Regions from separate parts of the Kocuria rhizosphaerae genome, predicted to be linked through region 2. Evidence: riboswitches for the same ligand, from Rfam matches in the RefSeq annotation. Region 2 holds a riboswitch; each other region holds the start of a gene.
What was found. Region 2 has a riboswitch for thiamine pyrophosphate ahead of ACH9EU_RS16220 (3-oxoacyl-ACP reductase). Riboswitches for the same ligand answer to the same signal wherever they lie in the genome.
Positions count from the first base shown of each region.

Region 1: it holds a riboswitch for thiamine pyrophosphate, as region 2 does, so the genes downstream of both, ACH9EU_RS03860 (FAD-dependent oxidoreductase) here and ACH9EU_RS16220 (3-oxoacyl-ACP reductase) in region 2, are expected to answer to the same signal.
Region 3: it holds a riboswitch for thiamine pyrophosphate, as region 2 does, so the genes downstream of both, thiM (hydroxyethylthiazole kinase) here and ACH9EU_RS16220 (3-oxoacyl-ACP reductase) in region 2, are expected to answer to the same signal.

Region 1 covers NZ_JBISWL010000032.1:6,161-15,825, forward strand. The annotation lists gene ACH9EU_RS03830 (phenylalanine--tRNA ligase beta subunit-related protein) at 1-269, opposite strand, end outside; gene ACH9EU_RS03835 (cupin domain-containing protein) at 262-867, opposite strand; gene ACH9EU_RS03840 (MFS transporter) at 1,215-2,375, shown strand; gene moeB (molybdopterin-synthase adenylyltransferase MoeB) at 2,540-3,715, opposite strand; gene ACH9EU_RS03850 (thiazole synthase) at 3,712-4,578, opposite strand; gene thiS (sulfur carrier protein ThiS) at 4,580-4,819, opposite strand; gene ACH9EU_RS03860 (FAD-dependent oxidoreductase) at 4,816-6,150, opposite strand; TPP riboswitch at 6,146-6,249, opposite strand; gene thiE (thiamine phosphate synthase) at 6,265-6,984, shown strand; gene ACH9EU_RS03870 (hypothetical protein) at 7,060-8,055, shown strand; gene ACH9EU_RS03875 (hypothetical protein) at 8,095-8,601, opposite strand; gene ACH9EU_RS03880 (TetR family transcriptional regulator) at 8,612-9,205, shown strand; gene ACH9EU_RS03885 (maleylpyruvate isomerase family mycothiol-dependent enzyme) at 9,224-9,665, shown strand, end outside.
Region 2 covers NZ_JBISWL010000139.1:29,020-38,684, forward strand. The annotation lists gene ACH9EU_RS16205 (ATP-binding cassette domain-containing protein) at 1-526, opposite strand, end outside; gene ACH9EU_RS16210 (metal ABC transporter solute-binding protein, Zn/Mn family) at 507-1,517, opposite strand; gene ACH9EU_RS16215 (NtaA/DmoA family FMN-dependent monooxygenase) at 1,585-2,901, opposite strand; gene ACH9EU_RS16220 (3-oxoacyl-ACP reductase) at 2,913-3,677, opposite strand; TPP riboswitch at 3,722-3,825, opposite strand; gene ACH9EU_RS16225 (hypothetical protein) at 3,876-4,091, opposite strand; gene ACH9EU_RS16230 (CGNR zinc finger domain-containing protein) at 4,180-4,752, shown strand; gene ACH9EU_RS16235 (hypothetical protein) at 4,970-5,770, shown strand; gene ACH9EU_RS16240 (GNAT family N-acetyltransferase) at 6,033-6,590, opposite strand; gene ACH9EU_RS16245 (beta-eliminating lyase-related protein) at 6,587-7,651, opposite strand; gene manA (mannose-6-phosphate isomerase, class I) at 7,733-9,067, opposite strand; gene ACH9EU_RS16255 (substrate-binding domain-containing protein) at 9,144-9,665, opposite strand, start outside.
Region 3 covers NZ_JBISWL010000118.1:7,061-16,725, reverse strand. The annotation lists gene obgE (GTPase ObgE) at 1-685, opposite strand, end outside; gene rpmA (50S ribosomal protein L27) at 839-1,096, opposite strand; gene rplU (50S ribosomal protein L21) at 1,164-1,475, opposite strand; gene ACH9EU_RS13875 (bifunctional hydroxymethylpyrimidine kinase/phosphomethylpyrimidine kinase) at 1,695-3,224, opposite strand; gene thiE (thiamine phosphate synthase) at 3,221-3,904, opposite strand; gene thiM (hydroxyethylthiazole kinase) at 3,901-4,776, opposite strand; TPP riboswitch at 4,768-4,861, opposite strand; gene ACH9EU_RS13860 (nuclear transport factor 2 family protein) at 4,900-5,613, opposite strand; gene ACH9EU_RS13855 (Rne/Rng family ribonuclease) at 5,807-9,364, opposite strand.

The DNA of each region.
Region 1 (9,665 bases), on a different contig from region 2:
CGGGTGCGCTGCGGCTTGGCCCCGAAGGCCCGGTAGGCCTCCCGCCACGCCGCCACGTGCGGCAGCTCCTCCACCGGCCGGTCGGCAAGTGCTTGGGCGGTGGCCGCTTCGGCCGCCTGCAGCAGCGCCTCACCGGCCGCATCACTCGGGCCCGGCACGAGCCCGTCGACGGCCAGCAGCACGGCCCGGTAGTCCGGGCGCAAGGCGAACACCTCGGCCTCGACCCAGGCCCCCTCGAGCAACCGCTCCAGCGTGCTCGGTTCAGTCATCGGAAAACTCCTGGTGGTGTCCCGAGCCCACGCCCGGTTCGAATACGGTCAGGGAAAATCGAGCCGGCTCAGTGCCCGAATTGGCGTAGGCGTGGGCGACATCGCCCGGGAAGGACACCGCATCACCGGTCTCGAGAGTGATCGTCCGGTCGGCGACCTCGACGGCGATCGTGCCCTGCTGGACCTGGAGCAGCTCCTTGGTGCCCGGGGTGTGCGACTCGCCGGCGTGCCGGTCACCCGGGCCCAGGGTCCAGTCCCACAGCTCCACCACGTCCGGGGATTCCGTGCCGGCCACCAGGATCCCCCGACCGCCGTGCTCCCCGCTCCACAAGGTGGCCCCCTCACCGTGGCGGGTGACCGTCACCGGCCTGGGCCGCGGAGCCTCCACCAGCGCCGGCAGCCCGATGCCCAGGGCCTCGCTGATCCTCAGCAAGGTCCCCACACTGGGATTGGTCGCACCCTGCTCCACGTTGACCAGCATGCGGCGGCTGACCCCGGCGGCCTCGGCCAAGCGGTCCAGCGTCCAGCGCCGGACCTGCCGTTCCTGTTTCACCCGGGCGCCGATGGCCGCCGCGAGATCCGTCGTGCTCTCATCCATAAGTGCATCATACTGCACTGTTAGTGCATTGTTCGACCTCCCCGTCCCGAAGATCCCCCGTCATGCATCTCGAGGAGGGAGGGATGGCAGGAGGGAGAGAGGTACGGAGATGACGTCGAGGCCTCCGTTCGGAACCGGTCATCCGGCACTCGGCCGACTTCACGGGCGGAACCCACAGTGGTCACGTACAGAGCTGAGGCGCGCCGGGCATAGGCTGGCGGCACCATGTCGATCATCGATGTCCGCAACAAGCACTCACGCGCAGCGCCACGAGGCCGTGCGGCGAGCGCAGCCACCGCTGACGCGTGCCGCGAGGCCGGGATCATCGTCACGGACCTCGTCCGGCCGTGAACGACTCGGTCTGGCGGGCGCCGGGGATGCCGTTGCTGCTGACGATGACGGTCCTGGGCTTCTCGGGATACGCCGCGCTGCTGCCGGTTGCGCCGTTGTGGGCGGTGCACGGCGGCGCCGACACCGCCGGCGCGGGGCTGGTGAACGGCGTGCTCATGCTCTTCACCGTGCTCACGCAGCTGTTCGTCCCCGGTGCGCTGCGCCGCTTCGGCTGGGCGCCGGTCCTCGTCACGGGCATGCTCCTGCTGGGACTGCCCGCACTGGCGCACGGGCTCAGCGATGCACTCGGGCCGACCTTGGTGCTCTCCGCGGTGCGCGGACTCGGCTTCGGCGTGCTCACCGTGACCGGCAGCGCCCTGGTCGCCGAGCTGGTCGAGCCACAGCGTCGCGGGAAGGCGATCGGTGCCTACGGACTGGCGATCGCGGGACCGCAGATCCTGTTCCTGTCGGCGGGACCCTGGATGGCCGAACAGCTCGGCTTCTGGGTCGTCTTCGCCGTGGCGGCCCTGCCTGCTGTCGCCGTCGTGCCCGCGATCGGCCTGGCCCGGATGCTGGACCACATCCCGGAGAAGGAGATGGGCGATGAGCGGGCGCCCTACCTGTGTCTCCTCCGGCCGATGGCACTGCTGACCGGCGTCACCCTGGCCGGTGGCGCTCTGATCACCTTCATGGCCCAGATGAGCAGCAGTGCCGCACTGACCGCCCTGGCATTGCTGCTCATGAGCGTGGCGGCCGCCCTCGCACGCTGGCGGATCGGCGCACTGTCCGACCGGTTCGGACCGTCCAGGTTCATCTGGCCGCTGGTGCTGCTGACCACGGCAGGCATGGCCGTGCTCGCCTGGGCGGTCGGCGATCCCCAGGCCACCGTGGCCCCGGCGCTGATGGTCGGAGCAGTGATGGTGGGCATCAGCTACGGCGGCCTGCAGAACCTCACCCTGGTCGTGACCTTCCAAGAAGTCAGACGGCAGCACTACGGCCCGGCCAGCGCGGTGTGGAACATCGGCTTCGACGTCGGAACCGGCCTCGGTGCGGTCGTGGTGGGGATGATCGCCGCGGGAACCTCGTTCAGCACCGCACTGCTGGTCGCCGGAGGGATCTCACTGCTGACACTGCCGCTCGCGCTGCGGCGACGCGTCCCCGCGGCCCGGACGACCTGACGCATCAGACACTGCTTGCTCCCCGGCGGGGGGACGCCCGGTCGACCTCCTCCGCCGGTCACCGCACTGATGCGCTCGGGATGCCACCGGGGCCGGTCCGCCGGGCAAGGGTGGACCTCGCCGAAGCGCGGCCGGTCAGGCCTGGTTGAGGACCGCGACACTCCTCAGTAGACGGGCTTGTCCGGTTCGACCTGCGCCACCCAAGCCAGGACCCCACCCTCGAGGTGCCGGACGCGCTCCTCCCGCCGGGCGAAGAACGGCCGGAGGGCCTCCAGCGCGGTGGCGGAGCGGGCGCCGGCCTTGCAGTGCAGCACGAGGTCCGCACCGCGGGCCTCCGCGGGCAGGGCGTCCGCGCCCCGGTCCAGGAGCTCCTGCAGGGGCACGGCCAGGGCGCCGGGGATGGCCACGAGCTCCCGCTCCCAGTCCTCGCGCACGTCCACCAGGGCGAAGGAGGCCTCTCCGCGCTCCCGGCGCTCCAGCAGGCGGGCCAGCTCCGGGGCGCTGAGCGTCTCCGTCGGCCCGGCCCCCGGCAGCGCGCACACGGCCTCGGGCTCGACGACGGCGGTGACGGGCGCCGCATCCGGGTCTGCGGCCAGGCGCATCTCGCGCCACGTCATCGCGAGCGCGTCGTGCAGCAGGATCCGGCCGAGGAGTGGCTCGCCCGTGCCGGTGATCAGCTTGACGGCCTCGGTGACCATGACCGACCCCACCGTGGCGGGGAGCATGCCGAAGACCCCGCCCTCGGCGCAGCTGGGGACTTCACCGTCCGGCGGCGCCTCGGGATAGAGGTCCCGGTAGGTGGGTCCGTGGCCGGCCCAGAAGACGCTGACCTGGCCCTCGAAACGCAGGATCGAGCCCCACACGCAGGGCGTGCCGGTCAGGGCCGCGGCGTCGCTGACCACGTAGCGGGTCGCGAAGTTGTCGGCGCCGTCCAGGACGAGGTCGTAGCCGCCGAGGATCTCCACGGCGTTGTCCGCGCCCAGCCGGACGGTGTGGGTGCGGACGTCCACGAGCGGGTTGAGCGCGGCGACGGCGTCGGCGGCGGACTCGGCCTTGGGCCGGCCGACGTCGGCGGTCGTGTGCACCACCTGGCGTTGGAGGTTCGAGACGGCCACGACGTCGTCGTCGACGATCCCGATGGTCCCCACCCCGGCGGCGGCCAGGTACTGCAGGGCCGGTGAGCCCAGCCCGCCGGCGCCGACGACGAGCACGCGGGCGTTCTTGAGCCGCCGCTGGCCCTCGGGGCCGATCCCGGGCAGGGTCAGGTGGCGGGCATAGCGCTCGAGCTCCTCGCGGGTCAGATCGGGGCCGGGCGCGACGAGCGGGGGCAGCGGGCTCACCGGCCCTCCCCCACGGGCGCCCAGTCCCCGCGCGGGACGTCCCGGGCGTCCGGGGCGTCCGCCGCATCGGAGCCGTCCGTGTCGATCCGCCCGGCCATGGGCGAGGACGCGAGCGCGTGGCGCCTGGCCGGGATGCGCCCGGCGCCGGCGGCGAGCCGCCCGGCGGCCACGGCGTGGCGCATCGCGGCGGCCATGGCCACGGGGTCCTGGGCGCGGGTCACGGCGCTGGCGAGCAGCACGGCGTCGCAGCCGAGCTCCATGGCCAGGGCCGCCTCGGAGGCGGTGCCGATCCCCGCGTCGAGGACCACGGGCACCGAGGCGCGGGAGGCGATGAGCTCGATGTTGTGCGGGTTGAGGATGCCCAGGCCCGTGCCGATGGGCGCGCCCAGCGGCATGACGGCGGTCGCGCCCACGTCCTCGAGCCGGCGGGCCACGGCCGGGTCGTCGGAGGTGTAGGCGAAGACCTTGAAGCCGCGGGCCACGAGCTGCTCGGTGGCGTCGAGCAGCTCCACGACGTCGGGCAGCAGCGTGTCCTCGTCGGCGATGACCTCCAGCTTGACCCAGTCGGTCTCCAGGGCCTCGCGGCCGAGCTCGGCGGTCAGCAGCGCGTCGCGGGCGGTGTAGCAGCCGGCGGTGTTGGGCAGGATCCGGATGTCGTTGCGCTCGAGCATCGCGAACAGCGAGTCCCCCTGCCCGGGGGCGTAGCGGCGCAGGGCCACGGTGGTCAGCTCGGTCCCGGAGGCGAGGAGCGCCTGCTCGAGGGTGTGCAGCGAGCTCAGCCCGCCGGTGCCCATGACGAGCCGGGAGGACAGCCGGACGCCGTCGATCTCGAGGACGTCGGGCTCAGGGTGCGGGGCGGTCATGTCAGCCTCCTTGGACGGCGGTGATGATCTCGACGGACTGGCCCTCGGCCACCGGGGTCCGGCCCCAGCGGCTGCGGGGGACGACCGCGGCGTCCACGGCCACGGCCACGCCCAGCCGGCGGCCGTCCTGCGGGGTCCCGTCGGGGCCCAGGGGGCGGCCGACGGTCTCCGCGACGAGGTCGACGACGGTCGTGCCGCCCGCCACCTGCTGCGGGCGGCCGTTGAGGGTGATCGCGGTCATGGGGTGCTCCTGTTCTGGGCTCCGGGCCCGGAAGCGACCGGCTGGGGATGCCCGGTGGGCGCCTCCGGGTCGAAGCGGTGCGGGTCGGTGGTGTCGAGGTGCCCGGCGTCGGCGGCCGGGTCGGGGCCGCCCTCCCCGAGCACGAGCTGCGCGGCCAGCCGCGCGGCGAGGGGGGTGAGCAGCACCCCGTGGCGGAAGTAGCCGGTGGAGACCACGAGACCCGGCACGGGTGCGCCGTCCGGGTCCCGCACGCGGCCGAGGTAGGGGATGTCGTCCGGGGTGCCGGGGCGGGCGCGGGCCATGACCTCCACGAGCTCGAGGTCGGCGACGCCGGGCACGAGGGCCTGGGCGTCCCGCAGCAGCCGGAACACGCCGCCGGCGCTGGGCCCGGGGAGGTCGTCCTCGCGGGAGGTCGCCCCGACGACGACGGTCCCGTCCTCGCGCGGCACCAGGTAGACCGGGATGCCGTGGACCAGGCCGCGGACGGTGCGCTCCAGGAGGTGGGGCGTGCCGGCGGGGACGCGGGTGCGGAGGATGTCCCCGTGCACAGGCCGCAGCGGCGGGCTCCAGGAGCCGGGCAGGTCCTCGAGGTCCTGCAGTCCGGTGCCCGGCGACAGCACCGTCCCGGCCGCCGAGACCATGCCCCCACCGGCCAGGCGCACGCCGGTGACGGCTCCGTCCGCATTGCGGCGCACCGCCACGGCGCGGTCGTGCACCAGCCGGGCGGGCCCGCCGTCGCGCGCCGGGGCCCCCGGTGACGCGGCGGACCCCGGCGGCCGGGGCGCGGTCAGCGCCGCCAGCAGGCCGGCGACCAGGCGGCGCGGGTCGATCTGGTGGTCGTCAGGAATCCGGAACGCGGCCGAGAGCCGGGGGCTCAGGGCCGGCTCCAGGGCGCGCGCGGCGCGCAGCGGCAGCTGCTCCACCGCCATGCCGTGCCGCCGCTGGAAGCCGGCGAGATCGGCCAGCGCCTGCCGGTCCGCGGCGTCCACGCCGCAGACCAGGGTCTCGGTGGCGCGGTGCCCCACGGAGCCGCCGGCGGCCTCCTCGAGCTCGGCCACGAACCGGGGGTACTCGGCGGCGGAGGCGAGCATGAGCGGGTAGAGCGGCTCCTGCTGGTACTGGACCTCGCTCACCGGGGCGAGCATCCCGGCGGCCGCCCGGCTGGCCCCGGACCCGGGCTCGGGGTCCACCACGACCACCGAGCGGCCGCGGCGGCGCAGCTCCCACGCGGTGGCGAGGCCGACCACCCCGGCGCCGACGACGGCGACGTCGGCCCGGACGTGCTCGGGGCCCTGGGACGGCCCGACGGGGGTGGAGTGCACGGACGTCATCGGCGATGTCCTTTCCTACGGCGGCATGACCCGCATCAGGTGTGGCGGTCGGCGCTGGGCGCCCTCTCAGCCCCCGTGGGGGCTCCCGCAGAACCGCTGATCTATCATCAGCGTGTGGCCAAGCATACCCGTGACACCTCCGTACCTCCCGAGTCGGAGCTCAGAACCACCCGTGCGGACAGGCTCTTCGGCGCCCGGCTCTACGTCTGCACGGACGCCCGCCGGGACCGCGGCGACCTCGAGGAGTTCCTCCACGCCGCCTACGCCGGCGGGACGGACATCGTCCAGCTGCGGGACAAGAGCATCGACGCCGACGAAGAGATCGCCGCCCTGCAGCTGCTGGGGCGAGTGGCCGCGGAGTACGACGGGCTGTTCGCCGTCAACGACCGCGCCGACATCGCCGCACTCGTGGGCGCGGACGTCTTCCACGTGGGCCAGCACGACCTCAGCCCGGCGCAGGCCCGGCGGCTGCTGGGCCCGGACGTGCTCATCGGGCGCTCCACCCACGACATCGGCCAGGCCCGCGCCGCGCTCGAGGACCCGGACGTCGACTACTTCTGCACGGGTCCGGTGTGGGAGACCCCCACCAAGCCCGGCCGGCCCGCCACGGGCCTGGAGTTCGTCCGGGAGGTGGCCGAGCTGACCGGCGCCCGCCTCGCCGCGGATCCGGACGCGCCCCCCGTGCCGTGGTTCGCGATCGGCGGCATCGACGAGCAGCGGGTGCCCTCGGTACTGGAGGCCGGGGCGAGGGGCGTCGTCGTCGTCCGCGCGGTCACGGACGCCCCCGAGCCGCGTCTGGCCGCCGGGCAGCTGCGCAGCCTGCTCCCCGCCTGAGCCACGCGGGCTCCACGCCTCTTCGGGGTGGTGTTTGAGACGATGGACCCACGGACGACGACGGAGAGGTGACCCATGGACCCCGAGCTCGACCCCAAGGTGCGGCACGCGGTGGAGCATCCCGCGGAGACGGCCCGTGGCCCCGAGGAACCGCAGCTGCGCGTGCGGGTGGCCGGTGAACCCGCCCGCCGCGCCCTGGGTGCGCACTGGGCGGACGCCCCCGAGGACTCGGCGCCCGACGACGACCGGCTCGCGGCGGCCGTGCTCCTCGCCACGCTGTTCGGCGACACCTTCTGGCTCGAGCGCGCCGCGAAGCTGACCAGTGACGTCCCGGGCTGCCCCTCGGCCCCGCCGAGCGGGCTGCTCGAGCTCACCCGGGTGCCGGGAGCGCGGGCGGCGATGGCCCGGGTGCTGGAGCGGCCCGTGCTGACCGGGCTCCTGGAGTGGGGCACCAACCCCGTGCCGGAACAGCCTCCGCTCACGGTGGCGCGGGCGGCCCGGGACCTCGGCATCCCCGACGACGGGCGTGTCTACCGGGTGGTGCGCCGCCGCGCCGAGCGGTTCCTGGCCCGGGAGCACGACGGCTCCGAGTCGCTCGAACAGTTCGTGACGCTGCTGACGCAGGCCGAGAAGGGCCACCGCGAGGACGGCCCGGTGCTCACCGGCGAGACCCTGCCGCCGGCGCCCCCGCCGCCGAGTGCCACACCTCCGGCCGCGGGAACGCCGGGGGCCGGGACCCCTCCCCCGGACACCTCCCCGCAGGCGCCTCCGTACACGTCCTCGCAGGGCCCGGCGCCCGGCGCTCCGCCCCCCTACGGCTCCCCGCAGGGAGCCCCCGACGCTCCGGCCTGGGGTGAGGGACCCCCGGCGTCACCCTCGGGGCCTCCCGGTCAGGAGCCCGGCCGGGGACCCGCGTGGCCCGGTGGGCAGGGACCAGCCGCCGGGCCCGGCGGCTGGCCGCCGCCCCGGCCGCCCGAGGAGGAAGAGGACGACACCGACAACCTCAAGGCCTGGGGCATCGTCTTCCTGGTCATCGTGGGCGTCATCGCCGCCCTGGTGCTCGTGCTCTGAGACACGGGGCGCCGCCGCGTCATGTGCCGTTGCGCTGCGTCAGTGGGCCGGACACCGGATGTTCCGGTTCCACGTCTCGAGCACCCCGTCGGGGTTGCCCTGCCAGATGTAGGCGTGGAGGTCGTAGTGGATCGGCATGCCCGGTGCGTGGCCGGGCATCGGGCCGTCGAACTCCTTGCCGAACATGCTCGGCTTGTCGTCGTCCGTGGTCAGGTCCTGGTCCGCGTCGACCGCGAACCACTCGACCCCCGCGAGGCGAAGCTTCCCGTTGCCGCTCGGGGCGTAGAGCAGCGCGGCCGGCACGAGCGGGTCCGTCGATTCGAAGTTCGCGAAGTCGACGTAGTGGTAGCCCATGCCGGGCTCGCACCCACCGACCGGGACGTACCCCGCCTCGAGAGCCTTGTCCACGTTGTGGTACACCGCCGTCGCACCACCGCGGCCCTGCGTGCCCGAGCACCCGTCCCCCGACGGACCCGCACCTCCCCACACCCGGAACCGGACCCGGGTGCCGTCGTCCCGGTTGCTCCAGGCTCCGGCGGGGTCCATACTCCTAATTATGTTAGGCAATCCTACTGGACATTGGAAGACCGAACGTCGTGAGCTGGTGCGCGGCAGGATCCTGGAGACCGCCTGGGCGCTGGCCCGGGAGCACGGCCTGTCCGGGTTCACGCTGCGCGAGGTCGCGCGCGAGGTCGGTATGCAGGCCCCGTCCCTGTACACCCACTTCGACTCCCGCAATGCGATCATCGACGCGATGTTCGCGCAGGCGTGGCGGGAGTGCCTCGCCGCGATGGAGACAGGTGTCCCGGAGGACCCCACCGGGGACGCGCGCGAGTGGCTCAGGACGGTGGCCCACATCTACTTCGACTTCTGCGTCAGCGACCCGACGAGGAACCAGCTCATGAACGCGCGCGCCGTACCGGACTTCGTGCCGAGCGCCGAGGCGTACGCGCCGGCCGTCGACGTCCTGGAGCGGTTCAAGGCCGCCGCGGCCGCCCACGGTGTGACCCGGGACGAGGACGTCGACCTGTGGACCGCCCTTCTCAGCGGGCTCGTGGACGCCCAGCTCGCCAACGACCCCGGTGGCGACCGGTGGGCCCGCCTGCTGGACCGGGCCGTGGACATGTACGCCGACAACCTGGACCTGTGAGCGACGAAGGAGACCGCCATGAACACGACGACAACGACCGGCACTCGCGAGACCCCCCGGCGCTCGGCCCTTGACCGCGCCGTCGCCATGCGCCTGGCCATCGAGGAGTACCGGCGGGTGGCCGACGCCGTGGAATCCCTGCAGGCCCCGGACTGGGACCGCCCCACGGACTGCCCCGACTGGACCGTGCGGGAACTCGTGGCACACGTGGCCGGCATGATGGCGATGGCCGCCTCTCCGATCGAGACGCTCCGGCAGACCCGGAAGGCCACCCGGGAGGCGTCCGCCTCCGGGATCCAGCACATCGACGCGCTCACGGCCCTGCAGGTCGCCGAGCGCGCCGACGCCGGCCCGGAGCAGCTGCGCCGCGAGATCCGTCACCAGGGCCCCCGGGCCGCCCGAGGGCGCCGCATGACCCCGGCGCTCGTCCGCTCCCGGCGGATGAACCCCGCCCAGCACG
Region 2 (9,665 bases):
ACGGCTCGTCGAGGATCAGCAGGGCCGGCTCGCGGACGAGGGCCCGGGCGACGAGCACCCGTTGCTGCTGCCCGCCGGAGAAGACCTGGACGCTCTCGTGCGCCCGTCCGGCCAGGCCGACCTGCGCGAGCGCCGCCAGGGCCCGCTCCTGGGCGCTCCGGCCGGGGCGCAGGGCACGCCGGTGCAGCAGCCCGGAGACCACCACCTCCAGCGCGGTGGCCGGCACGCCGGTGGTGGCGCCGGTGCGCTGGGGGGCGTAGCCCACGCGGTCCCGGGGCACGAGCCGGGCCGGGCCGGAGAGGTCGGCGCCGAAGAGCAGCACCCGGCCGGCCGTCGCCGGCACCGCGCCCACGAGGGCCCGGACGAGAGTGGACTTGCCCGAGCCGTTGGCCCCGAGCACCGCCACGGTCTCGCCCGCCGTGACCGAGAGGTCGACGCCGCGCAGCACCGCGGCGGAGCCCAGCTTCACGTCCAGCGACCGGGCGGCCAGGACGGCCGGCGCGGGCTCAGCAGGCCAGCGCGGCACGCAGCGCCTCGAGGTTCTCGCGCATCAGCTGCTGGTAGTCCTTGGCCGGGTCCGCCAGGCCCTCCACGGGGTCCAGCACCGCCGTCCCGATCCCGTGCTCGGCCGCCAGGGTCTCGGCCACCGCGGGTTCGACCAGGGACTCGGAGAAGACGGTGGTCACGCCCTCGGCCTCCACGACCCGGCCGATCTCGGCCAGCCGCGCCGGGGACGGCTCGGTCTCGGGCTCGAACCCGGCGACGGCGACCTGCTCCAGGTCGTACCTCTCCGCCAGGTAGCCGTAGGCGTCGTGGGAGACGACGACGGTGCGCCGTTCGCAGGTCCGCAGGCCCTCGCTGAACTCCCGGTCCAGGGCCTCCAGCTCCGTGGTCAGCCGTCCCGCGTTGGCCTCGTAGGTCCCGGCGTGCTCCGGATCCGCCTCGCCCAGCACGTGGGCCACCTCCGTGGCGACCGCGGCCAGGCGCTGCGGGTCCAGCCAGAAGTGCGGGTCCGCCCCCTCGTGGGCGTGCTCGTCCGGGCCGTGCTCGTCCGGGCCGTGCGCCTCCTGGGCGTGCTCGTCGTGCTCGTCGTCGGGACCGTCCGCCCCGGCGTGCCCGTGCTCCTCGGCGCTGTGGTCCTCGACCCCCTCGACTCCGGCCACGGCCGCGTCGAGGACGTGCTCGGGAGAGGTCTCGGCCACGGCGTCGTCGACCGCGGGCTGGAAGCCGGAGAGGTGGACCACCGCGTCCGCGGTGCGCAGCTGCTCGACCGCCGCCGGGGACAGCTCCACGTCGTGCGGATCGGCTCCGGCCGGGGTCAGGGACGAGACCTGCACGCGCTCGCCGCCCACCCGTTCCGCCACGTACTCCAGGGGGTAGAAGGACGCGAGCACGGTCAGTGCCTCGCCGGCCTCCGCCCCGGGGGCCGAGGCGGCCTCCTCCGGGGCGGAGGCGCACGAGGACAGCGCCAGGGCGGCCAGGGACAGCGGGAGCAGGAGGGCGCGACGACGATTCATGCGAACGATTCTCAGGCTAAATGAGAATCATTGTCAATTTCTGCCGGGGCGGTCCTCCCTGCCGGCCTCAGGCGGGGGCGCCGACCGCGGGGCGCGGCAGTCCCAGGTGCTCCCGCAGGGTCGACCCGGTGTACTCCGTGCGGAAGAGACCCCGGCGCTGGAGGACCGGGACCACGTGGTCCACGAAGTCCTCCAGGGCGTCGGGCAGGGTCGGCGGCATGAGGTTGAAGCCGTCCGCCGCCCCGGCGCGGAACCAGGCCTCGATCCGGTCCGCGACCGTCTCCGGCGTGCCGACCACGGTGCAGTGCCCGCCGCCCGCGGCCAGCCGGCCCAGCAGCTGACGCACGGTCGGCCGCTCGACGGCCACGATCCGCAGGATCGTGGCGTAGCGGCCCTGGGGCCCGCTGAAGGACTCGAGCGGCGGCAGCGGGGGGACCGGGGCGTCCGGTTCCCAGTCGCCGCAGTCCTGCTGCACGAAGGTGCTCAGCTGGGCCAGGGACTGCTCCGTGGGCAGGAGGGCGTCGACCTCGGCCTGCCGGGCGAGGGCCTCCCGCTCCGTGGAGCCCACGTAGGCGACCAGGCCGGGCATGACCGCCACCGACCGCGGGTCCCGCCCGGCCGCGGCGACGCGCCGCCGGAGGTCCGCGGTGTACTCCTGGGCGCTGGGCAGGTCGTAGGCCACGGCGTAGATGCCCTCCGCGATCCGGGCGGCGAGGTCCCGGCCGGGCCCCGAGGCCCCGGCCTGGAAGAGGACCGGTCGCCCCTGGGGCGGGCGGGGCACGGTCAGGGGGCCGTCCACCCGGAAGTGCTCGCCCGAGTGGTCCACCGCCCGGACCAGGTCCGGGTCGGCGTGCAGCCCCTCGCGGTCGCGGACCAGCGCCTCGTCGGCCCAGGAGTCCCACAGCCGCAGGGTCACGTCCACGAACTCGGCCGCCCGGGCGTAGCGCTCGCCGTGCGGCGGCATGCCGGCCAGGCCGTGGTTGCGCGCCTCGGCGTCGAACATGGAGGTCACCACGTTCCAGCCGGCGCGCCCTCCGCTGATGTGGTCGAGCGAGGCGAGCATCCGGGCCGCGTGGAACGGCGTCCAGAAAGTGGTCGAGATCGTGCTGACCAGCCCGATCCGCTCCGTGGCCCGGGCCATGGCGGACAGGGCGGTGAGGGGCTCCAGGAACCAGCGGGGCGCGGTGGCCACGTCCCCGGCGCTGTGCCCGTCGGCGAAGAACACGGCGTCGAAGAGCCCGCGCTCGGCGGTGCGGGCGAGGCGCTCCCAGTAGGCGATGTCCCCGAGCTGCTCGAGCGGGGACTCCGGGCGGCGCCAGGCCGCCTGGTGGTGCCCGGCGCCGAACAGGAAGGCGTTGAGGTGCAGCCGGCGCGGCGAGGTCACGGCGTCCCCGCTCAGTCCAGGACCAGGCCGCCGTCGACCACCAGGTTCTGCCCGGTGACCGCCCGCGCCCACGGGGAGGCGAAGAACAGGAGGGCGTCGGCGAACTCCGCCGGGGTGGTGACCCGCCCCAGCGGCGTGGCGGAGGCGATGTAGTCGAAGACCTCGTCGGGGGTGGCCGAGCTCGCGTCGGTGGTGCGCAGCAGTCCGCCGGAGACCATGTTGACCGTGATGTTGTGCGTGCCCAGGTCCTTGGCGAGCGTGCGGGTCAGGGACAGCAGCGCCGCCTTGGCCGCGGTGTAGTCGTGGTAGGGGACCACCGGGTTCTGGAACAGGTTGGTGCCGATGTTCACGATCCGGCCGAAGCCCTGCTCCCGCATCCCGGGCAGGGCCTGCTGGACGGTGTTGAGCGCGCCCCGGACGCTGCCGGTGAACTGGGCGTCGAACTCCTCCCACCGGATCTCCTCGGCCCCGGAGCGGGCGTCGCCGTTGAAGGAGAAGTCCGCCAGCGCGTTGTTCACCACGGTGGTCACGGGCGAGCCGAAGTGCTCCCCGGCGGCGCCGAGCAGCTCCGCGACCTGCGCGGCGTCGGTGACGTCGGCGGGCAGGGCCACGGCCCGGTCGGGGCCGTACTGCGCCGCGAGGTCCTCGGCGGCCGTCCGCGACTCCCGGTAGTTGACGACGACCTTCGCGCCCTGGGCGGCGAAGGACTCCACGATGCTGCGGCCGAGCCCCCGGCCACCGCCGGTCACGAGCACGGTCTGGTCTGCGATGTGCATGAGCTTCCCTGAGGGTCAGGGCGAGAGGACGCGGGATCCGCCGGTGGGCCCCGGTATGACATCCCTTCGCCAGTACGAACTGGATCAGGTTCGACGGGTGTCATCTCAGCCGGCGCCTCGTCCGGGGCCGGCACCCCGTGTCACTGCGGTCGAGTATAGCCCCGACCCGGGCCGGAGGGATCCCCCCGCCCGGCCCGCTCAGCGCGGCTGCTCGTCGGGGACTCGTTCCGGGCGCCGGCCGACGGGAAGGGCGGGGCCGTGCTCGCCGAGCACGGTGATCCCCCGCAGCACGTTGGCGCCCAGGTCGCGGAGGGTCCACCGGCGCAGTGCGACGCGCTCGCGCGGCGGCACGGAGAACCGGCCGACGCCCGCCAGGACCGCGATGAGGATGAGGACGAAGAGACCGCCGGCCACGGGGACCTCCTTGCTCGCGACTGCCGTCGCGTAATGGGCTAAACTGTTTACACCGCTGACGCTAGACCTCGGAAGGATAAGTAGTCAAGTGCATTTTGCCTATGACACAGAGGACGTCCTCGAGTTCGACGTGGCCCTCGTCAACACCGGGCCGGGAGCCTCGCGCTCCGGGGAGGAGGAGCTCACCACCCGGGACCGGCTGCGGGAGCTGCTGGACGAGCACGGCTGGACGGGGCGCTTCGACCGGAACGACCAGGAGCTGGCGGAGGTGCTCGAGGTGCGCCGGGACCTGCGGCAGGTCTGGGGGCTGGAGCGCGACGCCCTGGCGGAGGCGGTCAACGCCGTGCTGGACACCGCCGAGCTCGCCCCGCACCTCGCGCGGCACGACGGGAAGGACTGGCACCTGCACGCCTCGCCCTCGGACGCGCCCCTGGCCACGCGCCTGCGCCTGGAGTCGGCGTTCGCCCTCGTGGACGTCATCCGCGCCGACGAGACCGACCGGCTGCGGGTCTGCGAGGCGGAGGACTGCGAGGCGGTGCTCCTGGATCTGTCCCGCAACCGCTCCAAGCGGTTCTGCGGCCAGCGCTGCGCCAACCGCACCAACATGACCGCCTACCGCCGGCGCCGGGCCGGCGGTTCCGGCCAGGGCATGTCTCGTTGACCATGAAGACGGTGTCCCTGCCCCCTCCAGGCGTGGCGGCCTGATCCACCGGGACCCGACCGTGACGCAGCCGAACCCTCGCCCGCCGTCGGCGTCAACGCCGGCCTACCCCGACGCCGCCGTGGCGACGGAGCCGTCGGCCGTCCGGACATCACCACCCGGCCGCTGACGCGCGGCTCCTCGTCGGGTCCACGTCGCCGGCGCCTATTGTTGGGCCATGACGGTCCTGGACGACTTCCTGGTCCCGCTGGCGGCCGCGGTCGCCTCGGTGTTCGCCGTGCTCGGCACTGTCGAACAGCTCACAGCGGCAACACGACTGCGCAGGCTGGCAGCCTCTGTGCGCGAGGAGTCCTCGCTCTCACCGGCGCACGACCAGCAGGTGCTGCGCAGCCTCCACCGCGAGATCCTCTCCCGGATCATCGCCCTGCAGTCCGTTCCGGCCAGGAGCCTGCTCGGGGCCGCCGCGCTCGCACTGGTGGGCCTCGGATGGGCCTTCTTGGTGGGATACAGCGTGGGGGTGACGGTGCAGCTGCATCCGACGTGGGGCGAGATCTACGACATCGTGGGTTTCGAGGGCGTCATCCTTGCCGCCTTGGCCCCGGCCTTCGTCTGTAGTGGTCTGCTGGGCTGGATGGAGGTCGTGCTGGAGAGACGGCGCATCTCCAAGGCATACCTGGACGGAAAGCACCCCCTCTACCGGCGCTACTACAGGTCGTGGAAGCTCGCCGTCGGGTCCAAGGGCATTCTTCCGGCCGCCGTCCTGGGCACGGGCCTGACAAGTGCGGCGCTGTGGGTCGGTTTCACCGCCGGCTATCCCACGATGACCGCCGCTGTGGTGGACACCCTGCTGATTCCCGCTGCCCTCGGCGTCATCATCGGCGGTGTCCTCACGAGCCTCTACCTCCACCGCCACAGCAGCTGGGAGCCGTGGATGCATCCACGGCTCCCAGAGGCCCGCGGAGCGGGGGCACCGCCCCCGGAGGCCGCCGCACCGGAGCCCGAGAACCCCGGGCCGTGACCGAGCCCTGCCGCGCCGGTGTCCTGATCGCCGCCGCGGGAGGAGCAGGCCTTGTCCCCGCGCAACCGCTGCGGCCGGGTCCGGGGACGGCCGGCACCGGCAGTGACAGAGGATGCCCTCCACCACGGGGGCGGTCCTCGTGGAAGGACCGGCACCCCTTGCCCTCGGAGGACGGCGGGAGAGGGTGGATCCGGTCCCACCGGTCCTCGGTGAGCACAGCCGTACGGGACATGCTTCCAGCGTCCCGGAACCGGCTCCATGCTCAGCGAGCGATGCCCTGGCCGCCGCTCGTCCTCTCCGGGGCGTCGGCCGTGTCGATCCGCGCGCCGTCCCCCGGTGCGGCGAGCTGCCGCCGCATCGCGAAGTTGGTCATCGCCACCCCGCGCCGGACGGGGCGGCGCTCCTCGACGACGACGAAGCCGTGCCGCTCGAAGAACGGCAGCGCCGTGATGGAGGCGTGGGTGCTCAGCTCGGCGAGGCCGCGCCGGTGTGCCTGCGCGACGAGATGCTCCAGCAGGGCCGAGGCCACCCCCGTCCGGGCCGCGGAGGGGTCCACGTAGAGCATGCCGACGTGGCCCGCCGGGTCGAGGTCGCCGAAGCCCACGACCCGGCCGGCCAGCTCCGCGACCACGGTGGCGGCCTCCCGGCGCCGGCCGGCCCAGTCCGCGAGAGGCATGTCCCCCGGAGCCCACGCCGCGAGCTGCTCGGGGGTGTAGTCGTGGCGGGCCGTGCCGTGGACGGCGCGGCGGAAGACCTCGAGGGTGGCCCGCGCGTCGTCGTCGTCCCACGCGCGCACGACGACGGCCGCGCCGTCGCTCACCGGCCGGCCTCCTCCCGCAGCGCCGTCACGAACCCGTCGACGTCCTCCTCGGTCGTGTCCCAGGCGCACATGAGCCGGACCTCACCGGTGGCCGGGTTCCACACGTGGAACGGCCAGCGCTCCTGCAGCCGGGCCGCGGTTCCCTCCGGGAGCACCGCGAAGACCCCGTTGGCGTCGGGGGACTGGGTGAGCCGGGCGCCGGGGACCGCCGCGACGCCGTCGGCGAGCCGGCGGGCCATCGCGTTGGCCCGCCGGGCCGACTCCAGCCACAGGTCGCCCTCGTGCAGGGCCAGCAGCTGCGCCGAGACGAACCGCGTCTTGGAGGCCAGCTGCGTCGAGAGCTTCCGCACGAACCGTGGCTGGCGCACCGCGTCCGGGTTCAGCACGACGACGGCCTCGGCGCCCATCAGCCCGTTCTTGGTCCCGCCCCACGAGACCACGTCCACACCGGCGTCGGTGGTCAGTGCCCGCAGCGGCACGTCCAGGGACGCCGCGGCGTTGGCCAGGCGGGCGCCGTCGAGGTGGACGGTCAGGCCCAGGCCGTGGGCGTGCTCGCAGACCGCCCGCAGCTCCTCGGGGGTGTAGACCGTGCCGAGCTCCGTCGACTGGGAGACCGTCACCACGCGCGGCTGGGCGTGGTGCTCGACCCCGAAGCCGTGGGCCTGCAGGTCGACCAGGGCGGGGCTCAGCTTCCCGTCCGGGCTGGGCACCGGGAGCAGCTTCGCTCCGGCGAGCTTCTCGGGCGCCCCGCACTCGTCCACGTTCACGTGGGCCCCGTCCGTGCAGACCACGGCGTCCCAGCGGTCGGTCATCGCGGCCAGGGCGACGACGTTGGCGCCCGTCCCGTTGAACACCGGCCAGCACTCCGCCCGCTCCCCGAAGTGCCGGCGGGTCACGTCCTGCAGCGCCTCGGTGTACGGGTCCGCGCCGTAGGCGGCCACGTGGCCGCCGTTGGCGGCGGCCAGCGCCCGGAGCACCTCGGGGTGGACCCCGGCGTGGTTGTCGCTGCCGAAGCCGCGCCGGGCGGGGTCGTGCCGTCGGGTCAGGGCGCTCTCGCTCACGGTGTCTCTTTCCGGTCGTCTTTCCGAATTGTCTGTCCGGTCGTCTCCCGGGCCGTCGGAGGGACGGCCGGGCCTCGGACTCTACCCGGGCACGCCCGGGGAGGAGCCGGGCGGGGCCGCGGCGCCACGGGCCACGGTCACGGCGACGGCGAGCGTGCCGCCGGCGGGGGCGTCGGAGCTCCCCGCGCTCAGGACGACCGGGGACTCCGCGGCCGGGACGAAGACGGACTCCCCGCGCGGGAGCGTCAGGCGCTCCGGGCCCGCCTGGACGTCGACGTCGCCGGTCACGGCCAGGACGACGACCGGTCCCTCCTGGACGAGCTGCGCCCGGGAGGGGGCGCCCCGCCCGTTCGCCGTCCCCGGCTCCAGCCGGAGGAGCTGCAGCTGGAACTCCTCGAACGGCGGACGGAACAGCTCCTGGCCGGGCGCGGTGCGCTCCGGCGCCAGCACCGGAGGCGCCAGGGGCTCGAAGACCACGGTCTTCAGGAGCTCGGGGACGTCCACGTGCTTGGTGGTCAGCCCGCCCCGCAGGACGTTGTCGGAGGACGCCATGACCTCGATCCCGAGTCCGTGCAGATAGGCGTGGATGTTGCCGGCGGGCAGGTACAGGGCCTGGCCGGGCCGCAGGGCCACGCGGTTGAGGAGGAGGGCGATCAGCACGCCCGGGTCCCCGGGGTGCTCCGCGTCCAGCTCGGCCACCGTCCTGAGGTCCTGCTCGAGCGCGGAACCGCCGGTGCCGCTGAGCCCGGTGACGGCGGCGAGGGCACTGCCCGCCGACCGACGTTCCGTGGCGAGCCGGGAGAAGGCCGCGCGCAGTCCGGCCCCCGGGGAGCGCTCCTGCCGGACCGCCGAGGGGCGGTCCCCCGACCGCAGGTCGGCGGCGACCGTGGCCAGGAACAGGGACTCCTCGGAGTCCGCCGGCAGCAGCTCGGCGAGACCGGCGAACACGGCCGAGGACTCCTCCGGGGGGCGGAAGCCGCACAGGGCCTCGAAGGTGGTGAGCGCGAGGATCATCTCCGGCTTGTGGTTCGCGTCCTTGTAGTTGCGGTGGGGGGCGCCGGCGGGGATCCCCGCGGCGTTCTCCGCGGCGTAGCCCGCGGCGGCCTGCTCCCGCGTCGGGTGCACCTGGAGGGACAGGGCGGACTCCGCCGCGAGGACCTTCACCAGGAAGGGAAGGTGCCCGCCGAAGCGCTCGTGCACGGCGCGTCCCAGGTGGTGCACCGGATCCTCCGCGATGAGGGCGTCCAGCGGCACCGGATCGCCCTCGGGCCGGACGGCGACGGAGGGGGAGTCCGAATGCGCGCCGATCCACAGCTCTGCTTCGGGCCCGCCGCCGGGAGCCCGTCCGAGGAGGTCCGCGATGGCCGTGGGGGAGCCCCAGGGGTAGGGCCGTACCGTGTTGCGCAGCAGGTGCATGTCGGGGTCGCTTTCTGGCCCCGCCGGCACGGTGCGGCGGGGCCCGGTGGCCGGAGCCCGCTCGGCGGGGCCGGGGTCAGGGCAGGGACAGGTGGGATCGGCGGACGGTGAGCGAGGTCGAGATCTCGACGGTCCGGACCGGCTCCGGCTCCCGCCCCTCGGCGAGCCTGGCGAGTGCGCGCTGTGCGGCCGAGACCCCCATCCGCACCGGGTCGTACGAGACCACGGTGATGCCGAGCGCGTCGGCGAGGTCGAAGTCGTCGAAGCCGACCAGGGCCGTGTCCGACCCGCGTCGGCGGAGCGCCGTGTAGACGCCGACGGCCGCCCGGTTGTTGGCGGCGAAGATCGCGGAGGGCGGATCGGCCATCCGCAGGAGCTCCTCGCAGGCGGCCTCGGCCGTCTCCACGGTGGGTGCGTCCGTCCGCTCGAGGGCCGGGTCCGGCACGAGTCCGCGCTCCTCCAGGGCCAGCCGGCAGCCGCTGAGCCGCTCCCCGTGCGAGTAGAGACCGGCGGAGCTGCCGACGAAGGCGATCCTCCGGTGGCCGCTGTCGAGCAGGAGCCGCACGGCCCGGGCGGCCCCGTCCGCGTTGCGCAGCAC
Region 3 (9,665 bases), on a different contig from region 2:
CCAGGCCCAGGCCCCGCCCCTCGGAGGCGCCGGGGATCAGCCCGGGGACGTCGGCCACGGTGTAGCGGACGTCCCCGGCCTGGACCACGCCGAGGTTCGGCACCAGGGTCGTGAACGGGTAGTCGGCGATCTTCGGGCGGGCCGCGCTGATCGCGGCGATGAGGCTGGACTTGCCCGCGGACGGGTAGCCCACCAGGGCGACGTCCGCGATGGACTTCAGCTCCAGGACCACGTCGCGCGAGACGCCGGGGGTGCCCAGCAGCGCGAAGCCGGGGGCCTTGCGCTTGACGGAGGCCAGCGCCGCGTTGCCGAGCCCGCCCTGCCCGCCGGGGGCCGCCACGAACTCGGCGCCCTCCCCCACCAGGTCCGCCAGGACGGTGCCGTCCTGGTCCTTCACCACGGTGCCGTCGGGCACCGACAGGACCAGGTCCTCGCCGTTGTGGCCGTGGCGGAGGTCGCCCTTGCCGGGCCCGCCGTTGGGCGCGGAGCGGTGCGGGGCGTGGTGGTAGTTGAGCAGGGTGGTGGTCTGGCCGTCCACGCGCAGGAGCACGTTGCCGCCGTCGCCGCCGTTGCCCCCGTCCGGCCCGCCGAGAGGCTTGAACTTCTCGCGGCGCACGGACACGCAGCCGTGCCCCCCGGCGCCGCCGGAGACGTGCAGGACGACGCGGTCGACGAAACTGGCCACGGGGAACTCCTCTGGTCGTGGACGGGCGGGCCCGCGCACGGGCCACATTAAAACTGTAGAGGGCGGGCGCTGGACGCACCCACCCTCTACAGATCAGACATGGGTGGCGCGGGCTCTGGCCCGCACCGGGGCCGGCGGTGCCGGCCCTGACGACTACTCGGCGGCAGCCTGGATGTTGACGACCTTGCGGCCCCGGCGGGTGCCGAACTCGACCTGCCCGGCCGCGAGGGCGAACAGGGTGTCGTCGCCACCGCGGCCGACGTTGAGGCCGGGGTGGAAGTGCGTGCCGCGCTGACGGACGAGGATCTCGCCGGCGTTGACGGTCTGGCCGCCGAAACGCTTCACGCCGAGGTACTGCGCGTTGGAGTCGCGACCGTTCCGGGTGGAGCTCGCGCCCTTCTTGTGTGCCATGAGGTGTGCCTACCTTCGTGTCAGGACTGACGTCCGGGATCTGGAGTCTGGAGGGGAACCGCGCCGGTCAGGCGTCGATCCCGGTCACCTTGACGGTGGTCAGCTCGGCCCGGAAGCCCTGGCGCTTCTTGTAGCCGGTCTTGTTCTTGAACTTCTGGATGGAGATCTTCGGACCCCGGAGGTTCTCGACGATCTCGGCCGTGACCGTGACGTTGGCCAGGGTCTTGGCATCCGAGGTGACCTTGTCCCCGTCGACCAGGAGCAGCGCAGGGAGCTCGATGGTGCTGCCTGCTCCGCCGGCGACGCGGTCAAGGGTAACGAGGTCTCCGACGGAAACCTTTTCCTGGCGGCCGCCAGCGCGGACAATCGCGTACACCACTTGGGAACTCACTTCTCTCGACGTCATGTGTAAACAGTGTGGGTCGAGCGCATACCTGTCAGGACCAACGACGTTGAGACGAGCTGTCGGTGACCGGGCCGTGGGACGGAGCCGTAGTCAGCGCAGGTTCGCCGCAATTCAGGAACTGCACCCGCATGTGCCGCCAGGTGGGGTGTCGAGTTTTACACGCGCGCACCGGCAGGGCACCGAAGATCAAGACTACTCGATCGCGTCAATGCCCGCCAACCGACCCGCCGGGCCCGGCGCGGCGAAGAAGTCGCGCTCCAGTGCGCAGGCCTCCAGGAAGACCTCCCGCATCCGCTCCAGGAGCGCCGGTCCGGCGTGCCGGGCGGCGTCGTCGAGGAGGCGCCGGGCGGTGCGGGTGGCTTCCTGGAACCCCTCGTCGGCGTAGGTGGCGAGCCAGTCGGCGTAGGGGTGGTCCTCCCCGTCCGCGGCCGCCGCCAGCAGGTGCCGGCCGACCTCGGCGTACACCCAGTAGCACGGCAGGACCGCGGCCAGGCCCACCGGGTACGGCTCCGCCGCCGTGGCCGCGAGCAGGAACGTCGTGTAGCGGCGGGTCACCTCCCCCGGCGTGCCGCGGACCGGACCGGTCCCCTCGGGGGCCGGGTCCGCGTGCTGGAGCCGGGCCCGGTGCAGCTGGGCCTCCGTCTCGGTGCAGGCCAGCGCGCCCGCCGCGAAGAACAGCCGCTGCTCCTCGTCGGGGGCCTTGGCCGCGAGGATCGCCAGCGCCCGGCTGTAGCCGTCCAGGTACTGCAGGTCCTGGTCGAGGTAGGCGAGGAACCGCTCGGCGTCGAGCCGGCCGTCGCCGAGGTGGCGGACGAACTCGAGCTCCTCGATCTCGCGCCGCACGGCCGCCGAGGCCTCCCACAGCTCGTCGCTGAACCGGGCCGGCCCCGTGCCCCACGACTCGAGGGCGTCCTGGACGTGGTGGAAGTGGTGCACCGGACCGCTGCCGTGCCCCACGGCCAGCTCCCCCGAGTGCTCGAGCGCCCCGCGCAGCCAGTCCCGGGCGATCCCGAGGCTGCGCGCCCAGTCCCCGTGCCGCGCCTGGAGGGTCGCCAGGGCGGAGGACAGGGAGCAGCCGGTGCCGTGCGAGTTGTCCGTGGGCACGCGGGGGCCGTCGAAGGCCACGAGGGGCTCCGGGGCGTGCGGGCCCACGAGGGCGTCCGGCGTCCGGTCCCCGGTGAGGTGCCCGCCCTTGACGAGCACGAGCGTCCCGTGCGCCCGCGCCACGTCGTGGCCCTGGGCCAGGGCCTCCTCCCACGACGACGCCGTGCCGCGCCCGGCCAGGACGGCGAGTTCGAGCAGGTTGGGAGTGATGAGGTCGGCGAGGCCGAGCATCCCGCGCAGGGCGTCCTCGGCCTCGGGCTCGAGCAGGCGCCCGCCCGTGGTCGCGACCATGACGGGGTCCAGCACGACGACCGGCGGACGGTGCGCCTCGAGCCAGCGGGTCACCGTCTCGATGACGGGCACGGAGCCGAGCATCCCGATCTTCACGGCGTCGATCTGCACGTCGTCGGAGACCGCCTCGAGCTGGGCGGTGAGGAACTCCACCGGCGGGACGTGGATGGACCGCACGCCCACGGTGTTCTGGACGACGACGGCCGTCACGGCACTCATGCCGTAGCCGCCCATCGCGGCGATCGACTTCAGGTCGGCGTGCTGGCCGGCTCCGCCGGTCGGGTCGGTGCCGGCCACGGCGAGGACTCGGGGGACACGGGCACTCATGAGAGGGCTCCTTCCGGGAGGGGGCGTCCGAACGCACGGACGTATCGGGCGGCGGCGGCCGCGGGGTCGGGGTCGGCGCAGATCCCGGAGACGACGGCGAGACCCGCCGCGCCGACGGCGCGCAGGGCGGGGGCGTCTTCCACCCGGACCCCGCCGATCGCCAGGCAGGGCAGAGCGGCCCGGGACGCGGCGGCGGCGAAGCCCGCCACCCCCAGCGCGGGCGGGTGGTCGGGCTTGGTGCGCGTCGCGTGCACGGCGCCGACTCCGAGGTAGTCGACGGTGCCCGGCGGCAGCGCCGCCGCGGCGTCGAGCTCCTCGGCCGTGGCGGCGCTGAGGCCCAGCACGGCGCCGGGTCCGCAGACCTCGCGCGCCAGCCCGGCCGGCAGGTCCGTCTGGCCCACGTGCACCCCCGCCACGGGGGCGCCGGCCGCGCGGGCGGCGAGGTAGACGTCCACGCGGTCGTCCACGAGCACCGGGACCAGGCGCCCCACGCGCTCGGCGACGGCCACGAGAAGGGCCACGAGCTCGCGTGCGGGGGCGTCCTTCTCCCGCACCTGGACCATCGTGGCGCCCCCTGCCACGGCGGCCGCCACGACCTCGGGGACCGTCCGGGGTGCGCTGAGCGCGGAGTCGGTCACGAGGTGCAGGAGGAGGGCGGCGGGGTCGAGACGGGGGCTCACCGGGCACCGTCCTCGCGCACGAGCCCGGCGCGGGCGGCGACCTGCTCCGGGGTGATTCCGTGCAGCCGGTCCAGGAGGGCCACGGCGAAGGAGCCCGGACCGGCGGACTTCGCCGCGGCGTCCTCGGCCGCGAGCGCGTAGACGGTGCTGGCGGCCACCGCGGCGGCGGCCGGGTCCTCGCGCACGGCGGTGAACGCCGCCATCAGGGCGCCCAGGGCGCAGCCGCCGCCCGTCACGCGCGTCAGCAGGGGTGTGCCGTGCGGGACGCGCACCACGGTGCCGTCCGGGGCGCGCACGAGGTCCACCGGCCCGGAGACGGCCACCGCGCAGCCCGTGGCGGCGGACAGCTCGGCGGCGGCCTCCCGGGCGGCGTCCACCCCGTGGGTCGCGTCCGTGCCGCGTCCCCCGGTACCGCCGGCCAGGCCGATGACCTCGGAGGCGTTGCCCCGCACGACCGCGGGCCGGAACGCGAGAAGGTCCCGGGCCAGCGCGGTCCGGACCGGGAGCACGCCCACGGCCACGGGGTCCAGGACCCAGGGGCGTCCGGCGCGCTCGCGCGCGGCGACGGCCTCGTACGCGGCACCGCGCTGCTCGGCGGTGGGGGTGCCCGTGTTGACCAGCAGGCCGTCGGCGATCTGCGCGAAGACCCCGCCCTCGCCCTGGATGTCGGTCATGGCGGGGGACGCGCCCACGGCGAGCAGGACGTTGGCCGTGAAGTTGGTGACCACGGCGTTGGTGATGCACTGGACCAGGGGCGCCGCGGCGCGAAGCTCGGCCAGGGCCGCGGCGGCGTCCCGGGCGAGCGCCGGGTCCGGCCGGGCCTCGGCGGCGGGCTCCGGGCGGTGGGCGGACGGAGGTGCGGCATCGCGCAAGAGCGACATCCCTTCGCTAGTGCTGACTAGATCAGGTTCAACGGGTGTGTTCTCAGCCGATCGGGCGGCACCCCGTGTCACAGGTCCTGTCAGTCTAGCGGTCCGGCGGAGCCGGGCGCAGGGTCACAGCATGCCGTTGCCGTGGGCCATCTCCTCCGGCTCCGGCTGGACGACCGCCCAGTGCTCCGCGATCCGTCCGTCCTCCAGGCGCCAGAGGTCGTAGCAGGCCACGGTCCGGCCGCGGTCGCTCGCCGCGACGCCCTCGCACACGGTCAGCACGAAGTTGCCCTCGCCGACGACCCGGTGGAGCCGACGGTAGAGGCAGCGATCGCCGCCCGCGGCGTGGTCCTCGACGCCGTCGAAGGCCACGTGGTCCTGGACCATCCCGGGCTCGTGGCCGATGAGGGCGGTCTCGACCCACTCGGCGGCGAGCGTCTTGTTGTCGCGCGTGCGCTCGCGGTCCGTGACCTCCACGGGCCCGTCGACCTGGGGACGGGTGCCGCGGGGGCCGTGGCGCAACGGTGCCATGACGTCCCAGTGCTCCGCGATCCGCCCGCCGGCCACCCTGAACACGTCGAAGCCGACGACGGGTCCGGGACCGAGGCCCTCGTAGACGGCGTGGACCGCGACCAGGTCCCGGTCGTCCAGCACGCGGACGATCTCCACGCGGAAATCCTCGGGCAGGTGCTGGACGAGGTCGCGCAGGCCCTCGCGCCCGTCCGGCGCGAGCGGTGAGTGCTGCCGGAAGTCCTCCGCCCACCACCGGTCCACGGCCGAGGGGTCCCTGTCGCGGAAGAGCTCGGTGCCGGCGGCGATGACGGTCTCTGCACTGGTCATGGTGGTGCCCCCTGTGGACGGGAGGCCTCGTCCGGCCCGGCGGCCGGGACCTTCGGCCTGCACGCGTGTGGTACGTCCAACGCTACGCGCCGCCCGAGCGCACCGGCAGACCGGTGGTCCGCATGACGGACGGAGACGACGGAGGACCCCGGCCGGGTGGCCGGGGTCCTCCGTTCTCGCGCGCGGGGGCCGCTCAGCCCTGGCCGGTGGGCCGACCGCTCGTGAGGTCGGCGGCCTTGACGCCCACGCCGACCACGGTCGGCGCCGAGCGCTCCGGGGCGTCCTCCGGGCGCCGCGCCGCGGGACCCGCCTCGTGGCGGGCGCCCTCGGCCGCTGCCGCCCGGCCTGCGGTCACCTCCGCCTGCCCGGCGGTGCCGGCCGGGGCCGACGCCCGGCGCGAGCGCCGCCGCGCACGCGCCGGCTCGGCCGGCGGGGACGGCTCGGCCTGCTGGGCCACAGGGGTCGGCTGGGCCGCCGGGGCCGGCTGGACCGCGCCGTGCCCGGCGGTCTCCTCGGCCCCCGCCGGCCGCGCGCCCTCCGTCTCCTCGGCGGGTTCGGCGTGCGCTCCCGGTTGCCCGAAGGCCTGGGCGAGCGAGTCCAGGCTCAGCCGGGGAGCCACCTCGGTCTCCTCGGCCTGGCCCTGCGGGAGCTCGATGACCTCGCCCTTGATGGTCAGGCGGGAGCCCTCGGCCGCCGGTTCGCCGCTGTCCTCACCGGCCCGGGCCCGCTCCTCGGCCGGCTCCTGTCGCCGCTGCTGGTCCGGCGCCGCGCCCTCGACCGCCGCGCCCTCGACCGCCGTGGCCTCGACGTTCTGGCCCCGGTTGCGGCTGCGCTTGCCGCGCCGCTTCTTCCTCGACCGCCCGGCCCCCTCGGGCCGCGCCTCGGCGGCGGGGGCCTCCTCGGCCTGCGGACGGGCCTCCTCGGCCTGCGGCTCGTGGTGCGTCGCGGCAGCGATCGTCGCGAACGCGGTGCGAGCGGCCTCTGCCTTCGCCCTCTCGGCCGGGTCGGGCTCGCGAGCCGGCGACTCGTGCCGGGCGGGCGCCTGCTCCGCCTGCCCGCCGCGGCGGCCGCGCTTGCGCTCGGTGCGGTTCTGCCGCTGCTCGCGGGTCTCCCCGCCGCCACCGCCGCCCCGGCCCTCGAGCGGGTGGTCGTGGACCACGACGCCGCGCCCGGCGCAGTGCTCGCAGGGCTCGGAGAAGACCTCGAGCAGGCCGGTGCCCATCCGCTTGCGGGTCATCTGGACCAGCCCGAGCGAGGTCACCTCCGCGACCTGGTGCTTGGTCCGGTCCCGGCCCAGGCACTCCACGAGGCGGCGCAGCACGAGGTCGCGGTTGGACTCGAGCACCATGTCGATGAAGTCGATGACGATGATGCCGCCGATGTCCCGCAGGCGCAGCTGCCGCACGATCTCCTCGGCCGCCTCGAGGTTGTTCTTGGTGACCGTCTCCTCGAGGTTGCCGCCGGAGCCCGTGAACTTGCCGGTGTTGACGTCGACGACCGTCATGGCCTCGGTGCGGTCGATGACCAGCGAGCCGCCCGAGGGCAGGAAGACCTTTCGGTCGAGGGCCTTCTGGATCTGCTCCTCCACCCGGTAGCTGACGAACAGGTCCTCGTCCTCCTCCCACTTCCTGAGGCGGTCGAGCAGGTCCGGGGCGACGTAGGTGACGTAGGCCTCGATGTTGTCCCAGGCCTCGTCGCCCTGGACCACCATGGTGGTGAAGTCCTCGTTGAAGACGTCCCGGACGGTCTTGATCGTCAGGTCCGGCTCGGCGTAGAGCATCTCCGGCGCCAGGGTCTTCGTGGACCCGGACCGTTCCTGGATCTGCTCCCACTGCGCGCGCAGCCGGTTGATGTCGTGGGTGAGCTCCTGCTCGGAGGCTCCCTCCGCGGCCGTGCGCACGATCACGCCCGCACCGTCCGGCAACCGGTCCTTGAGGATCTTCTTCAGCCGGGCGCGCTCGACGTCGGGCAGCTTCCGGGAGATCCCGGTCATGGACCCGCCCGGCACGTAGACGAGGTAGCGGCCCGGGAGGGAGATCTGGCTCGTGAGCCGGGCGCCCTTGTGCCCCACCGGGTCCTTGGTGACCTGCACGAGGACGGAGTCCCCGGACTTGAGCGCGTTCTCGATCCGGCGGGGGCCCCCCTCGACCCGGGAGGCGTCCCAGTTGACCTCTCCGGCGTAGAGCACGGCGTTGCGGCCGCGTCCGATGTCGACGAACGCCGCCTCCATGGACGGCAGCACGTTCTGCACCTTGCCGACGTAGACGTTGCCGATCAGGGAGTCCTGCTGCGTGTGCGAGACGAAGTGCTCGGCCAGCACGCCGTCCTCGAGGACGCCGATCTGGATCCTGTTCTCGGTCTGGCGCACGAGCATCTGCCGCTCCACGGACTCGCGGCGGGCGAGGAACTCGGCCTCGGTGATGACCTGGCGGCGGCGGCCCGTCTGACGGGACTCGCGCCGGCGCTGCTTCTTCGCCTCGAGGCGGGTCGAGCCCTTGACGGCGACGACCTCGTCGACGGTGGCGGTGTCCGCGCCCCGCGGGGCGCGGACACGGGTCACCGTGTTGGGCGGGTCGTCGTCGCTGCCGCCCACGAGCTCCATGTCGGTGTCACCGCGGCGCCTGCGCCGGCGGCGCCGGCTGGTGACGCCGCCGCCCGACTCGCGGCCCGCGCCCTCGTCGGTGGCCTCCGCGGTCTCCTCGTCGACGCCCTCGGCCTGGTCCTCCGCCGAGGCGTTCTCCTCCTGCTGGCGGCGCCGGGCCTCCTTGCGGCGCGCGGCGCGCTGCTGGGCCGCCTCCCGCAGCTGGTCGAGGTCCGGGGCGTGGAACATGATGGACGTCGCGGTGACCGCCGAGGACAGGGCCGAGAGGGGCTCCTCCTCGTCCGCACCGTCGTCTCCCGCCTCGCCCTGCGGGACGCCCCGGGTCTCCCGCGGAGCATCGACCTGCGCGCTTCCCTGCGGCGCGTCGACCTGGGCGCTCCCCTGCGGCGCGTCGGCCGGGACGTCGTGCTCGGGCCCGCTCTGCGCGGACCCCTCGTGGGGGTGCCCGCCCGTGGTCGGTTCGCCGGCGGCCGGTGCCTCGGGGCCGGCGGCCGTCTCCGGGCCGCGGTCCTCGTCCTCGCCGGCGGGTTCGACGCCCTCTGCGGCGTCCTCTCCCCCGGGAGTGCCGGGCGCGGGGTGGTGCGGCGGCGTGGCCTCCGCGGCCACCGCCCCGGGGGTCTCGTCCCCGGGCACCGCCGATCCCGGGGCCACGTCCAGAGTGTCCGTCCCCGAGATGTCGCCCGAGGCGGAGGCTCCGGGGGTCCCGGGCCCGTCGGGACCTTCGGGGGAGCCAGCCGCCTCGGGCCCGTCGAGACCCTGGGGGGAGCCAGCCGCCTCGGGCCCGTCGGGGGTCCGGGAGTGCCCGGTGGTCTCGTCGGACCCGGGACCCTCCGCGGGCACCTCGGGCTCGGGATCCTCCGTCGGCACGGGGTCCTCGGGGAGCTCGGCGGCTTCCGGAGCCACGGACGGCCCGACGGCCTCCGACACCACGGAAGGATCGGAGGGCACCGACCGAGCGGGGGTCTCGCCCGCCTGCTGCCCCTCCGGCGCCCGGTCGTCGCCGGCTTCGTCCGGCTCGCCCGCCGGAACGGCGGTCTCCTGCGCTGTTCCCTCCGCGGGGGCCTGCTCCGGGGTCGCGGTCGATGTGTTCTGCTGACCAGCGTCCAGGGCGTCCTGCGCCCCGTCCTGGTTCACCTGTTCGGCATCCATATACGGCTTGTGCTCCTGCCGCGGTACGCCGTCCGTACCCGGTCCCCGCGGCGGCTTGGTCGGCGTGTCGCCGGTGGGGTCCACGCGGCGGCCAGAAGTCCTGTGCGTGCTCGCCGCGTCCCGCACGCCACGCGAACGGGCGGGGACGGCCACGAGCCAGTCCGGTGCTCCGAGCCGTTGCCCTGGGCAACGGTCTTGGGCCGACGGCGGACGCGCTCAATCCGATGAGAGCCGCGGGTCCTGCCGACCGGGGGTCGAAGTCCGACTGGGCCGAGGTCCCGTGTACGGACGGGCTCGACCG